DNA from 2 places in the Enterobacter sp. UPMP701 genome. Region 2 is predicted to be linked to the other one. Evidence: predicted binding sites of a transcription regulator. Region 2 holds the regulator's gene; the other holds the start of a gene.
What was found. The regulator sigma-54, encoded in region 2, starts transcription at its own class of promoters, with help from an activator protein. The targets are predictions, from matches to a motif close to GTTGGCACANNTTTCGCTNT.
Positions count from the first base shown of each region.

Region 1: ACWKXT_RS06375 (amino acid ABC transporter substrate-binding protein) is a predicted target of sigma-54. The motif match lies at 2,427-2,446, and genes of this name have one in related genera.

Region 1 covers NZ_JBSKJN010000002.1:175,930-181,871, forward strand. Annotated here, with positions in the region: gene corC (CNNM family magnesium/cobalt transport protein CorC) at 1-765, shown strand, start outside; gene lnt (apolipoprotein N-acyltransferase) at 771-2,309, shown strand; gene ACWKXT_RS06375 (amino acid ABC transporter substrate-binding protein) at 2,719-3,624, shown strand; gene ACWKXT_RS06380 (amino acid ABC transporter permease) at 3,780-4,520, shown strand; gene gltK (glutamate/aspartate ABC transporter permease GltK) at 4,520-5,194, shown strand; gene ACWKXT_RS06390 (amino acid ABC transporter ATP-binding protein) at 5,194-5,919, shown strand.
Region 2 covers NZ_JBSKJN010000013.1:11,392-17,333, reverse strand. Annotated here, with positions in the region: gene rapZ (RNase adapter RapZ) at 1-849, opposite strand, end outside; gene ptsN (PTS IIA-like nitrogen regulatory protein PtsN) at 895-1,386, opposite strand; gene hpf (ribosome hibernation promoting factor) at 1,469-1,756, opposite strand; gene rpoN (RNA polymerase factor sigma-54) at 1,779-3,212, opposite strand; gene lptB (LPS export ABC transporter ATP-binding protein) at 3,260-3,985, opposite strand; gene lptA (lipopolysaccharide ABC transporter substrate-binding protein LptA) at 3,992-4,546, opposite strand; gene lptC (LPS export ABC transporter periplasmic protein LptC) at 4,515-5,090, opposite strand; gene kdsC (3-deoxy-manno-octulosonate-8-phosphatase KdsC) at 5,087-5,653, opposite strand; gene kdsD (arabinose-5-phosphate isomerase KdsD) at 5,668-5,942, opposite strand, start outside.

The sequences.
Region 1 (5,942 bases), on a different contig from region 2:
GAGCTGATTCGTGATTCCGGGCAGAACGACCTTATCGACGAAGATACGCGCGAAATGCTCGAAGGGGTGATGGACATCGCCGACCAGCGCGTCCGCGATATCATGATCCCCCGCTCGCAGATGATTACCCTGAAACGTAACCAGACCCTGGACGAGTGCCTCGATGTGATCATCGAATCCGCCCACTCGCGTTTCCCGGTCATCAGCGAAGATAAAGATCACATCGAAGGGATTTTGATGGCCAAAGATCTGCTGCCGTTTATGCGCAGCGATGCCGAAGCCTTCAGCATGGAAAAAGTGTTACGCCAGGCCGTGGTTGTGCCGGAAAGTAAACGTGTGGATCGGATGCTGAAAGAGTTTCGCTCTCAGCGTTACCACATGGCGATTGTTATTGATGAATTCGGCGGCGTCTCAGGTCTGGTCACGATCGAAGATATTCTTGAACTGATCGTGGGCGAAATCGAAGACGAGTACGACGAAGAAGAAGATATCGACTTCCGTCAGCTCAGCCGCCACACCTGGACCGTGCGCGCGCTGGCCTCGATTGAAGACTTTAACGACGCGTTTGGGACCCACTTCAGCGATGAAGAGGTCGATACCATTGGCGGGCTGGTGATGCAGGCCTTTGGTCATCTTCCGGCGCGCGGCGAGACCGTTGACATTGACGGTTACCAGTTCAAAGTCGCCATGGCCGACAGCCGACGTATTATTCAGGTTCACGTCAGAACGCCGGACGACTCACCGGTGCCAAAACTGGAAGATTAATGTAAATGGCATTTGCCTCATTACTTGAACGCCAGCGCGTCCGTTTGCTGCTGGCGCTGTTGCTCGGAGCCAGCGGTACGCTGGCTTTTTCTCCTTACGATATCTGGCCTGCCGCCATTCTCTCCCTGATGGGGCTTCAGGGGTTAACCCTGAATCGTCGTCCGGTACAGGCCGCTGCCATCGGTTACTTCTGGGGGCTGGGGCTGTTTGGCTCTGGCATCAACTGGGTCTACGTCAGTATCGCGCAGTTCGGCGGCATGCCGGGGCCGGTGAACGTCTTCCTGGTCGTCCTGCTCGCCGCCTATCTCTCGCTCTATACCGGTCTGTTTGCCGGCATTCTCTCGCGCCTGTGGCCAAAAACCACCTGGCTGCGTGTTGCCATTGCCGCGCCGGTTGTCTGGCAGATTACCGAGTTTCTGCGCGGCTGGGTCCTGACCGGCTTCCCGTGGCTGCAGTTCGGCTACAGCCAGATTGACGGCCCGCAGAAAGGACTGGCGCCGGTCATGGGCGTAGAAGCCATTAACTTCCTGCTGATGGTCGTGAGCGGTCTGCTGGTGCTGGCGCTGGTCACGCGCGGCTGGAAGCCGCTGGTAGTGGCGCTGGTACTGTTCGCCCTGCCCTTCCCGCTGCGTTATATCCAGTGGTTTACGCCTGAGCCCGAGCGCGCTATGCAGGTCTCCATGGTGCAGGGGAATATCCCGCAGTCGATGAAGTGGGACGAGAAAGAGCTGCTGAATACGCTGAAGATCTACGCCAACGCCACCGAAGAGGTGATGGGTAAATCGCAGCTGATTATCTGGCCGGAGTCTGCCATTCCCGATCTGGAGATCAACCAGCAGCCGTTCCTCAACATGATGAACGACCTGCTGGTGGCGCGCGGCAGCACCCTGATTACCGGCATTGTTGACGCGCGTCTGAATCAGCAAAACCGCTACGACACCTACAACACCATTATTACGCTCGGTAAAGACAGCGAATACAGCTATCAATCCACCGACCGGTACAACAAGAACCACCTGGTACCGTTCGGTGAATTTGTGCCGCTGGAGTCGATTCTGCGCCCGCTGGCCCCGTTCTTTGACCTGCCGATGTCCTCCTTCAGCCGCGGCCCGTACGTTCAGCCCCAGCTGCATGCGCACGGCCTGGCCCTGACGGCCGCCATCTGCTACGAAATCATCCTCGGCGAGCAGGTGCGGGATAACTTCCGTCCGGATACCGACTATCTGCTGACCATCTCAAACGATGCGTGGTTTGGTAAATCTATCGGCCCGTGGCAGCACTTCCAGATGGCGCGCATGCGTTCCCTGGAGCTGGCGCGTCCGCTGCTGCGCAGCACCAACAACGGCATCACCGCCGTGATTGGTCCGCAGGGCGAAATCCAGTCCATGATCCCGCAGTTCACACGCGAGGTGCTGACCACCAACGTCACGCCAACAACGGGGCTGACGCCGTACGCGCGCACCGGCAACTGGCCGCTGTGGATTTTGACCGCGCTGTTCGGCTTTGGCGCCGTGCTGATGAGCCTGCGTCAGCGTCGTAAATAACCCCTCACCCTGGCCCTCTCCCCCAAGGGGAGAGGGAACAGTCCATGCACCGTTTCACTATCCAGCTCCGCCTTTTCCCCTCTCCCTTCCAGGGAGAGGGCTAGGGTGAGGGTCAATTCTGGCACGCCTATTGCTTTGTTTATTCACGCAAACGCAGTTTGGCTTAACGTGCAACCTTGTCGCACCAGCGTAGATCATCAGTAGCACCGAAACGGTGCAACGGGAGATTATTGCCTCTGAATGGTGCGGCGCGCTTCGCAAAAATAAACAATAACGCAGCAAAATCTTTACATTAAGCCAGACTAAATGTTAACAAGCTTGCATAACACTGCACTCGCATCGCGCGAGATATAACAACATCACAATGGGTATCAATGCGTCACTGGCGCTGATAAGAAAGGAGTTGGGTATGCAATTACGTAAACTGGCCACAGCAATGCTGGTTATGGGAATGTCCGCAGGCGTGGTTCACGCTGAAGACGCTCCGGCAGCAGGCAGCACTCTCGACAAGATTGCCAAAAACGGCGTAATCGTGGTCGGTCACCGTGAATCTTCTGTCCCGTTCTCTTACTACGACAACACGCAAAAAGTCGTGGGCTATTCACAGGATTACTCCAACGCCATCGTTGAAGCTGTGAAGAAAAAGCTGAACAAACCTGACCTGCAGGTGAAGCTGATCCCAATCACTTCACAGAACCGTATTCCACTGCTGCAAAACGGCACCTTTGATTTCGAGTGTGGCTCCACCACCAACAACCTCGAGCGGCAGAAACAGGCTGCCTTCTCTGACACCATCTTTGTCGTAGGCACCCGTCTGCTGACGAAGAAAGGCGGTGAGATCAAAGATTTTGCTGACCTGAAAGGCAAAGCGGTCGTTGTGACTTCCGGTACCACTTCAGAAGTGCTGCTGCATAAGCTGAACGACGAGAAGAAAATGGACATGCGCATCATCAGCGCGAAAGACCATGGCGACTCCTTCCGCACCCTGGAAAGTGGTCGTGCGGTGGCGTTTATGATGGATGACGCCCTGCTGGCAGGCGAACGTGCGAAGGCGAAGAAACCAGATAACTGGGATATCGTCGGCACCGCGCAGTCCAAAGAAGCTTACGGCTGTATGCTGCGTAAAGACGATCCGCAGTTCAAAAAGCTGATCGATGACACCATCGCCCAGGTGCAGACCTCCGGTGAAGCGGAAAAATGGTTCGACAAGTGGTTCAAGAACCCGATTCCACCAAAAAATCTCAATATGAACTTTGAACTGTCTGACGACATGAAAGCGCTGTTCAAATCTCCAAATGACAAGGCTCTTAACTAATTAGAACAACAGGGGCGGGATCTCCTGCCCTCTCGATTGTCGGGAAGCATGGACAGACTATACGCCGAGAGGTCGTTCCCCACTCAGCGCGAAAAATGAGCTTCTCACCAATCTTCGAGGGTAGCGCTGCTACCCTTTTTTTTCTGGAGTTTATTATGTCAATAGACTGGAACTGGGGCATATTCCTGCAACAAGCCCCGTTCGGCAACACCACCTATCTTGGCTGGCTGTGGAGCGGCTTCCAGGTCACCGTGGCATTATCGATAACGGCGTGGATCATCGCGTTTCTTGTCGGTTCTTTGTTCGGTATTCTGCGCACCGTCCCTAACCGTTTTCTTTCAACAATTGGCACCCTGTATGTGGAACTGTTCCGTAACGTTCCGCTGATCGTGCAATTCTTTACCTGGTATCTGGTCATCCCGGAACTGCTGCCGGAAAATATTGGCATGTGGTTCAAGTCGGAACTGGATCCGAACGTACAGTTCTTTGTCTCCTCCATGATGTGTCTGGGGCTGTTTACCGCTGCGCGCGTTTGCGAGCAGGTGCGTGCCGCCATTCAGTCATTGCCGCGCGGACAAAAAAACGCCGGCCTGGCAATGGGCCTGACCCTGCCCCAAACCTATCGCTACGTGCTGCTGCCTAACGCCTACCGCGTTATCGTTCCACCGATGACCTCCGAGATGATGAACCTGGTGAAAAACTCGGCCATCGCCTCAACTATCGGCCTGGTGGATATGGCCGCGCAGGCGGGCAAGCTGCTGGATTACTCCGCTCACGCGTGGGAATCCTTCACTGCGATCACGCTCGCGTATGTTCTGATTAACGCTTTCATCATGCTGGTGATGAACCTGGTTGAACGCAAAATCCGCCTGCCGGGTAATCTGGGGGGCAAATAATGTACGAATTTGACTGGAGTTCTATCGTCCCATCCATGCCTTACCTGCTCGATGGCCTGGTAATCACCTTAAAGATCACCGCGATCGCTATCATCGTAGGTATCGTCTGGGGCACCCTGCTGGCGGTAATGCGCCTGTCGAGCTTTAAGCCGTTCGCCTGGTTTGCGACTGCCTACGTTAACGTCTTCCGCTCCATCCCGCTGGTGATGGTGCTGCTATGGTTTTACCTCATTGTTCCTGGCTTCTTACAGAACGTGCTGGGACTGTCACCAAAAACCGATATCCGCCTGATCTCCGCCATGGTGGCGTTCTCGATGTTTGAGGCCGCTTACTACTCCGAGATTATCCGCGCGGGTATCCAGAGTATCTCCCGTGGGCAATCCAGCGCCGCGCTGGCGCTGGGCATGACGCACTGGCAGTCTATGCAGCTGATTATTCTGCCGCAGGCGTTTCGCGCCATGGTTCCGCTCCTGCTGACCCAGGGCATCGTGCTGTTCCAGGATACCTCTCTGGTTTATGTTCTGAGCCTGGCGGACTTCTTCCGTACCGCGTCGACCATCGGTGAGCGTGACGGTACGCAGGTTGAGATGGTGCTCTTCGCGGGCGCGGTCTATTTTGTGATTAGTTTAAGCGCGTCGCTGTTGGTCAGTTGGCTGAAGAAAAGGACGGTATAATGATTTCCCTGAAAAATGTTTCTAAATGGTATGGGCACTTTCAGGTGCTGACCGACTGCTCCACCGAAGTGAAAAAAGGTGACGTGGTGGTGGTGTGCGGGCCGTCCGGTTCCGGTAAGTCCACGCTGATCAAAACGGTTAATGGTCTGGAACCTGTGCAGCAGGGCGAAATTGTTGTTAACGGCACGAAAGTGAACGACAAGAAAACCAATCTCGCCCAGCTTCGCTCTCACGTTGGCATGGTGTTCCAGCATTTTGAGCTGTTCCCTCACCTCTCTATTATCGAGAACCTGACGCTGGCGCAGGTAAAAGTACTTAAGCGTGATAAGAAAGCGGCGCGCGAGAAAGGGCTTAAGCTCCTGGAACGCGTGGGGCTCTCTGCGCATGCCGATAAGTTCCCGGCGCAGCTTTCCGGCGGCCAGCAGCAGCGTGTGGCGATCGCCCGCGCGCTGTGCATGGACCCGGTGGCAATGCTGTTCGACGAACCGACCTCGGCACTCGATCCCGAGATGATCAACGAAGTGCTGGACGTCATGGTCGAACTGGCCCACGAAGGGATGACCATGATGGTGGTGACGCACGAAATGGGCTTCGCCCGTAAAGTGGCTAACCGTGTGATCTTCATGGACGAAGGCAAGATCGTTGAAGACTCACCGAAAGAAGAGTTCTTCGCTAACCCGAAATCCGAACGCGCTAAAGATTTCCTCGCTAAAATCCTGCACTAATCTTCTCAGTGCGCAATCTGCGG
Region 2 (5,942 bases):
TTTACGTTTTTCCAGCGTGCGATGACGGGACTGAACGTTCTTCCCGCGTGAGCGGAAATAATCGGCCAGCTGTTCGGCGATGTAGACCGAACGATGTTTACCGCCGGTACAGCCAATCGCCACCGTCAGGTAGCTACGATTGTTTGTCTCCAGCATAGGTAACCATAGCTCAAGGTAGCTTCGCGTCTGGTAGATAAAATTGTGAACTTCTGTGTGCCTGTCGAGGAATGCCGCGACGGGCTTATCCAGACCGGTCATTGGGCGCAGCTTCGGATCCCAGTGCGGGTTCGGCAGGAAGCGCACGTCGAAAACATAATCCGCATCAATCGGAATACCGTGCTTAAAGCCGAAGGATTCGAACACCATCGTCAGTTCGCGCTCGCGTTTGCCCAGCAGCCGGGTTCTCAGCATTTCGGCCAGCTCGTGAACGGACATCTCAGAGGTGTCGACAATCAGGTCAGCACGAGAGCGCAGCGGCTCCAGCAGATCGCTCTCTTCATCGATGGCGCTCTCCAGAGAGAGATTCTTGCTGGAAAGCGGGTGCAAACGGCGGGTGTCGCTGTAGCGGCGGATCAGCGTATTGCGATCGGCATCGAGGAACAGCAGCTGAGGCGAGAACGTGTCAGGCAGGTTGCTCATGGCCTGTTCGAAAATTTCTGGCGATTCCGGCATGTTACGGACGTCGATACTGACGGCGGCAGAGGTTTGTCTCTCTGCCAGCGTGCGGGCCAGATCGGGCAATAACACCACCGGCAGGTTATCGACGCAGTAAAAACCCATGTCTTCCAGCGCGCGCAGGGCAACGGATTTCCCCGACCCTGAACGTCCGCTGACAATCATCAGCACCATGTTCCGTTTCTCCTCAGGACAACAGATGTGAAGGCCATCTCCTGGTTATGCGTCATCCTGATTGCCTTCTGCTTCAGTGATAATCTGATAAAGCTCTTCATCACTTTGGGCTGAGCGTAGTCGACGGCAGATGGTTTTATCGGCCAGACGCTTAGCGACCAGTGAAAGCGTATGCAGATGGGTCTTGGTCTGATCGGCTGGCACCAGCAGCGCGAAGAGGAGATCGACGGGCTGGTTATCAATGGCATCAAAGGCAATTGGCGTTTCCAGCTGCACAAACACACCGACGGCACGCAGGGTGTCCTCTTCCAGCTTGCCGTGCGGGATCGCGATGCCGTTGCCGATACCGGTACTGCCCATTTTTTCGCGGGTCAGGATCGCTTCGAACACCACCTGCGGCGGCAGGCCCAGCTGTTTTGCGGCCAGTTCACTAATGATCTCCAGCGCACGTTTTTTGCTCTGGCAGTGAACGGCACTGCGGGTACATTCCTGGTTAAGGACATTGCTCAGTTGAAGAGCGGAATCGTTGTTCATCATAATTTCACCTAAGCGCTAACTGTACAAATGGCCTGTTGTGTTTCACAACAGGCCGTCCTGCACCCGTTAACTGCCCGGACAATTAGTGTTGTTTCAGTTTATCTTTATGTTTATTGAGCTGTCGCGCAAGCTTATCAATCAAGCCGTCGATAGCCGCGTACATGTCTTGCCCTTCCGCACTGGCATGGAGTTCACCCCCGTTTACATGCAGGGTTGCGTCCGAGATATGAGTCACTTTCTCCACTTTCAACACAACGTAGACCTGGTTGATCCTTTCGAAATACTGCTCGAGTTTCGCGAACTTAGCGTTCACGAAGTCACGTAAGGCCTCAGTAATCTCGACGTTGTGTCCTGTGATATTGAGCTGCATAGTGTCTTCCTTATCGGTTGTGTCAGACCAGTTGTTTACGCTGGTTAGACGGCGGAATGGATAAAGACTCTCGATACTTCGCAACAGTACGACGTGCCACCATAATACCCTGATCGGACAGCATGGTGGTTAACTTACTGTCACTTAGTGGCTTCGCGGGGTTCTCCGCGGCGATTAACTTCTTCACCAGGGCACGAATCGCCGTTGAGGAGGCTTCGCCGCCGCCCTCGGTATTCACGTGGCTGGAGAAGAAATACTTAAGCTCAAAAATACCGCGCGGACTGTGCAGATACTTCTGCGTCGTGACGCGGGAAATCGTGGATTCATGCATCTCGACGGCCTGGGCGATATCCGCCAGCACCATCGGTTTCATATACTCTTCACCCTGCTCAAAGAACGCCTGCTGCTGTTCGACGATGCAGCGGCTCACGCGGAGCAGGGTATCATTTCGGCTTTCCAGACTCTTGATCAACCATCGCGCTTCCTGAAGATTGCTACGAATATATTGATTGTCGGAGTCGTTGCGCACGCTGGTGCACATGGAAGCATACTGCTGGTTGATTTGCAGGCGAGGGATGCTGTCAGAGTTCAGTTCAACGACCCAGCGGTCATTGTGTTTTCTGACCAGCACGTCCGGGATGACGTACTCGGGTTCACTGGTCTGGATCGACTGGCCGGGGCGCGGATCGAGTGACTGGATCAGATTCACCGCCTCTTTCAGCACCTCTTCTTTCAGGCGCGTAACGCGCATCAGAGAGCGGAAATCGTGGTTGGCGAGAAGATCCAGATGATCGCTGATGATTAAGCGCGCCTCGTCGAGCCATGGCGTCTCTTTGCTGAACTGAGAAAGCTGGATCAGCAGGCAGTCGCGCAGATCTTTCGCGGCCACGCCGACAGGATCGAAACGCTGAATGCGCTTCAGAACGGCTTCAATCTCTTCAAGTTCAATCTCTTCGTCGCCCATGCTTTCCAGAATGTCGTCCAGCGTGACGGTCAAATAGCCGGTGTCGTCAACGGCGTCGACAATCGACGTGGCGATCGCGCGGTCGGTATCAGAGAAGGGGGTAAGTTCCACCTGCCACATCAGGTAATCCTGCAGCGACTGGGTGGTTTCGCCCTGATAGACCGGTAGCTCATCGTCCTGGTAGTCTGCACGCGTACCAGAAGGGGTACCAGCGGTATAGATTTCATCCCAGCTGGCATCCAGCGGTAGCTCGTCCGGCATCTCTTTTTGTTCGAGAGCATCCGCGGTGTCGAGCGCTTCTGTGTCCTGTGACTGCTGAGTATCTACCTCATCATGAAGATCGGCTTGCTCCAGCAGGGGATTGCTGTCCAGCGCCTGCTGGAGCTCCTGCTGGAGTTCTAAGGTGGACAGTTGCAGCAGACGAATGGCCTGCTGTAGCTGCGGCGTCATTGCCAGTTGTTGGCTGAGCCTTAATTGCAAACCTTGCTTCATGTTCAGAGCATTTTTCTCCGGTTCGGCGTTATGTTACCTCTACCCTATCAGAGTCTGAAGTCTTCCCCAAGATAGACGCGCTTAACATGATCGTCTTCGAGGATCTGCTGCGGCGTACCGTGGGCGATCAGATTGCCCTGGCTCACAATATACGCGCGTTCACATACGGCCAGCGTTTCACGCACGTTGTGGTCGGTGATCAGCACGCCAAGCCCGCTGTCACGCAGATGCTCAATAATACGTTTAATATCGATAACGGAGATCGGGTCGACGCCCGCAAACGGTTCATCCAGAAGGATAAATTTCGGGTTTGCGGCCAGCGCGCGCGCAATCTCAACACGACGGCGTTCCCCCCCGGACAATGCCTGACCGAGGCTGTCGCGCAGGTGCTCAATGTGGAACTCTTCCAGCAGCTCGTTGGCGCGATCCTGACGCTGTTCGCTGGTCAGGTCGTCGCGAATTTGCAGGACCGCCATCAGGTTATCAAAGACGCTCAGACGACGGAAAATAGAGGCTTCCTGCGGCAGATAGCCGATGCCACGACGCGCACGCGCGTGCAGCGGCAGCAGGCTGATGTCTTCATCGTCGATGACGATGTTGCCGGCATCGCGCGGCACAATGCCTACGACCATGTAGAAGGTGGTGGTTTTACCCGCACCGTTCGGGCCAAGCAGGCCAACAATTTCGCCGGAGTTGACGGTCAGACTGACATCTTCTACGACACGGCGGCCCTTATAGGCCTTCGCGAGATTTTTTGCAGTTAATGTTGCCATAACGAATTAGTTACTCTTCTTCTGTGCCGGGGCCTGGCCCTTGCCTTTGTCCTGCAGCTGCGACGGAACCAGCACGGTGGTTACGCGTTTGCCTTTCTCGCTGGAGGCCTGCATTTTCTGCTCTTTCACCAGATAGGTAATCTGGTCACCGGTGATATTGCTGTCCAGCTGTTCCAGATACGCTTTCCCGGTCAGGATGACCAGATCCTTCGCCAGCTCATAGTGCATATGCGAGGCGCGGCCTTTCACTGGTTTGCCGTTGTCCTGCATCTGGTAGAAGGTTGCCGGGTTGCCGTAACCATCAATGATCTCTTTGCCCTGCTCGCCGCCCGGACGGGTCACGACCACTTTATCGGCGTTGATTTTGATGGTGCCCTGCGTCACGACAACGTTACCCGTGAAGGTGACGACGTTACCCTGCATATCGAGAGACTGGGTGTCGGACTCGATATGGATCGGCTGGTCGGTATCGCCCGTTACAGCAAGCGCGGGGAGACTCGCCGCCAGCATCGCGCTGGCGATAATTACTTTAAGGCTGAGTTTGTTTGTTTTGAATTTCATAGGAGGTTCTAACCTTTTCAATCAGCTCGGCGTTCTTGCTGCGTAAGTTCCCGCGCATTCTTAAACCGCTGGAATTAAATGTTGTGCCATACAGTGTGACCAGATCCTGCGAGGTCACGTCCTGGGTTACCAGGTTAATCTGGGCATTATCCGTCGTAATTTTCCGCAGTTGCGAGTCAGCGGTCAGGGCGTTGACTTCAACGTGGCCATACAGATAAAGCATACGGTCATTTGTGAGTTTTGCCCGATCTGACTTAATCGACCACGTCGGGACTTTGTCTTTATCAAACGTGGTCATAACAGGTTGGGTAAACCACGACACGCCTTCATCTGAAAAATATTCCACGTGCTGGGCGATCAGGCGATAGTTCAGCGCACCTTCCGGGCTATAGACCACGGTGTCGCTGTGATCGCTTTTATAGGTTGGATCGTTATTATTGACCACTTCCGTTTGCGTATCGTCGCGATCGGCAAGGTTCACGCCAATCAATACCAGTGCGGCAAGCGAAAGCAGAATGATAACCCAACGTCTGGTTTTACTCATATTGATTGCCCTTTGGCCTCATCAAGCTTGCCCTGCGCCAGCAGAAGCAGATCGCAGACTTCACGTACAGCACCCCGGCCACCGTTAATGCGGGTAACGTAGTCTGCGCGTGGGATCAGCAGCGGGTGCGCATCGGCAACCGCGATGCTGAGACCGACTTCTGCCATCACCGGCCAGTCAATCAGATCGTCCCCAACGTAGGCCACGTTTTCCGGGGCGATGGCCAGTTTACCCAGTAAATCGTTGAACGCCGCCATCTTATCGGATTGACCCTGATACAGGTGGGTAATGCCTAAGGTTTCACAGCGGTCTTCTACCAGTTTAGCTTTTCGCCCGGTGATGATAGCAACCTCGATACCCGAGGTGAGCGCACAGCGGATACCGTAGCCGTCGCGAACGTTAAACGCTTTCAGCTCTTCGCCATTATTGCCCATGTAAATCAGGCCATCGGAAAGTACGCCATCCACATCCAGAATCAGCAGACGAATAGTTTCCGCCTTAGCCATCATCTGGGTACTGACCGGACCATAACAGGTTGCAAGGGATGCACCCGCATTACTCATTGTCTTATCCTTCATTACACTACGCCTGCGCGCAGCAGATCATGCATATGTACCACACCCAGCAACTGGTCGCCATCGGCAACCATAACGGAGGTGATATGGCGGGACTGCATCAGGTTCAGCACATCCACGGCCAGCGTACCCGGACGCACGCGGATACCGCCCGGCGTCATCACGTCGGCAATGCCGAGCGTGCGGACATCTACACCCATGTCGAACACGCGACGCAGGTCGCCATCGGTGAAGATCCCCTGAATTTTCATCAGATCGTCGCACACGACCGTCATAC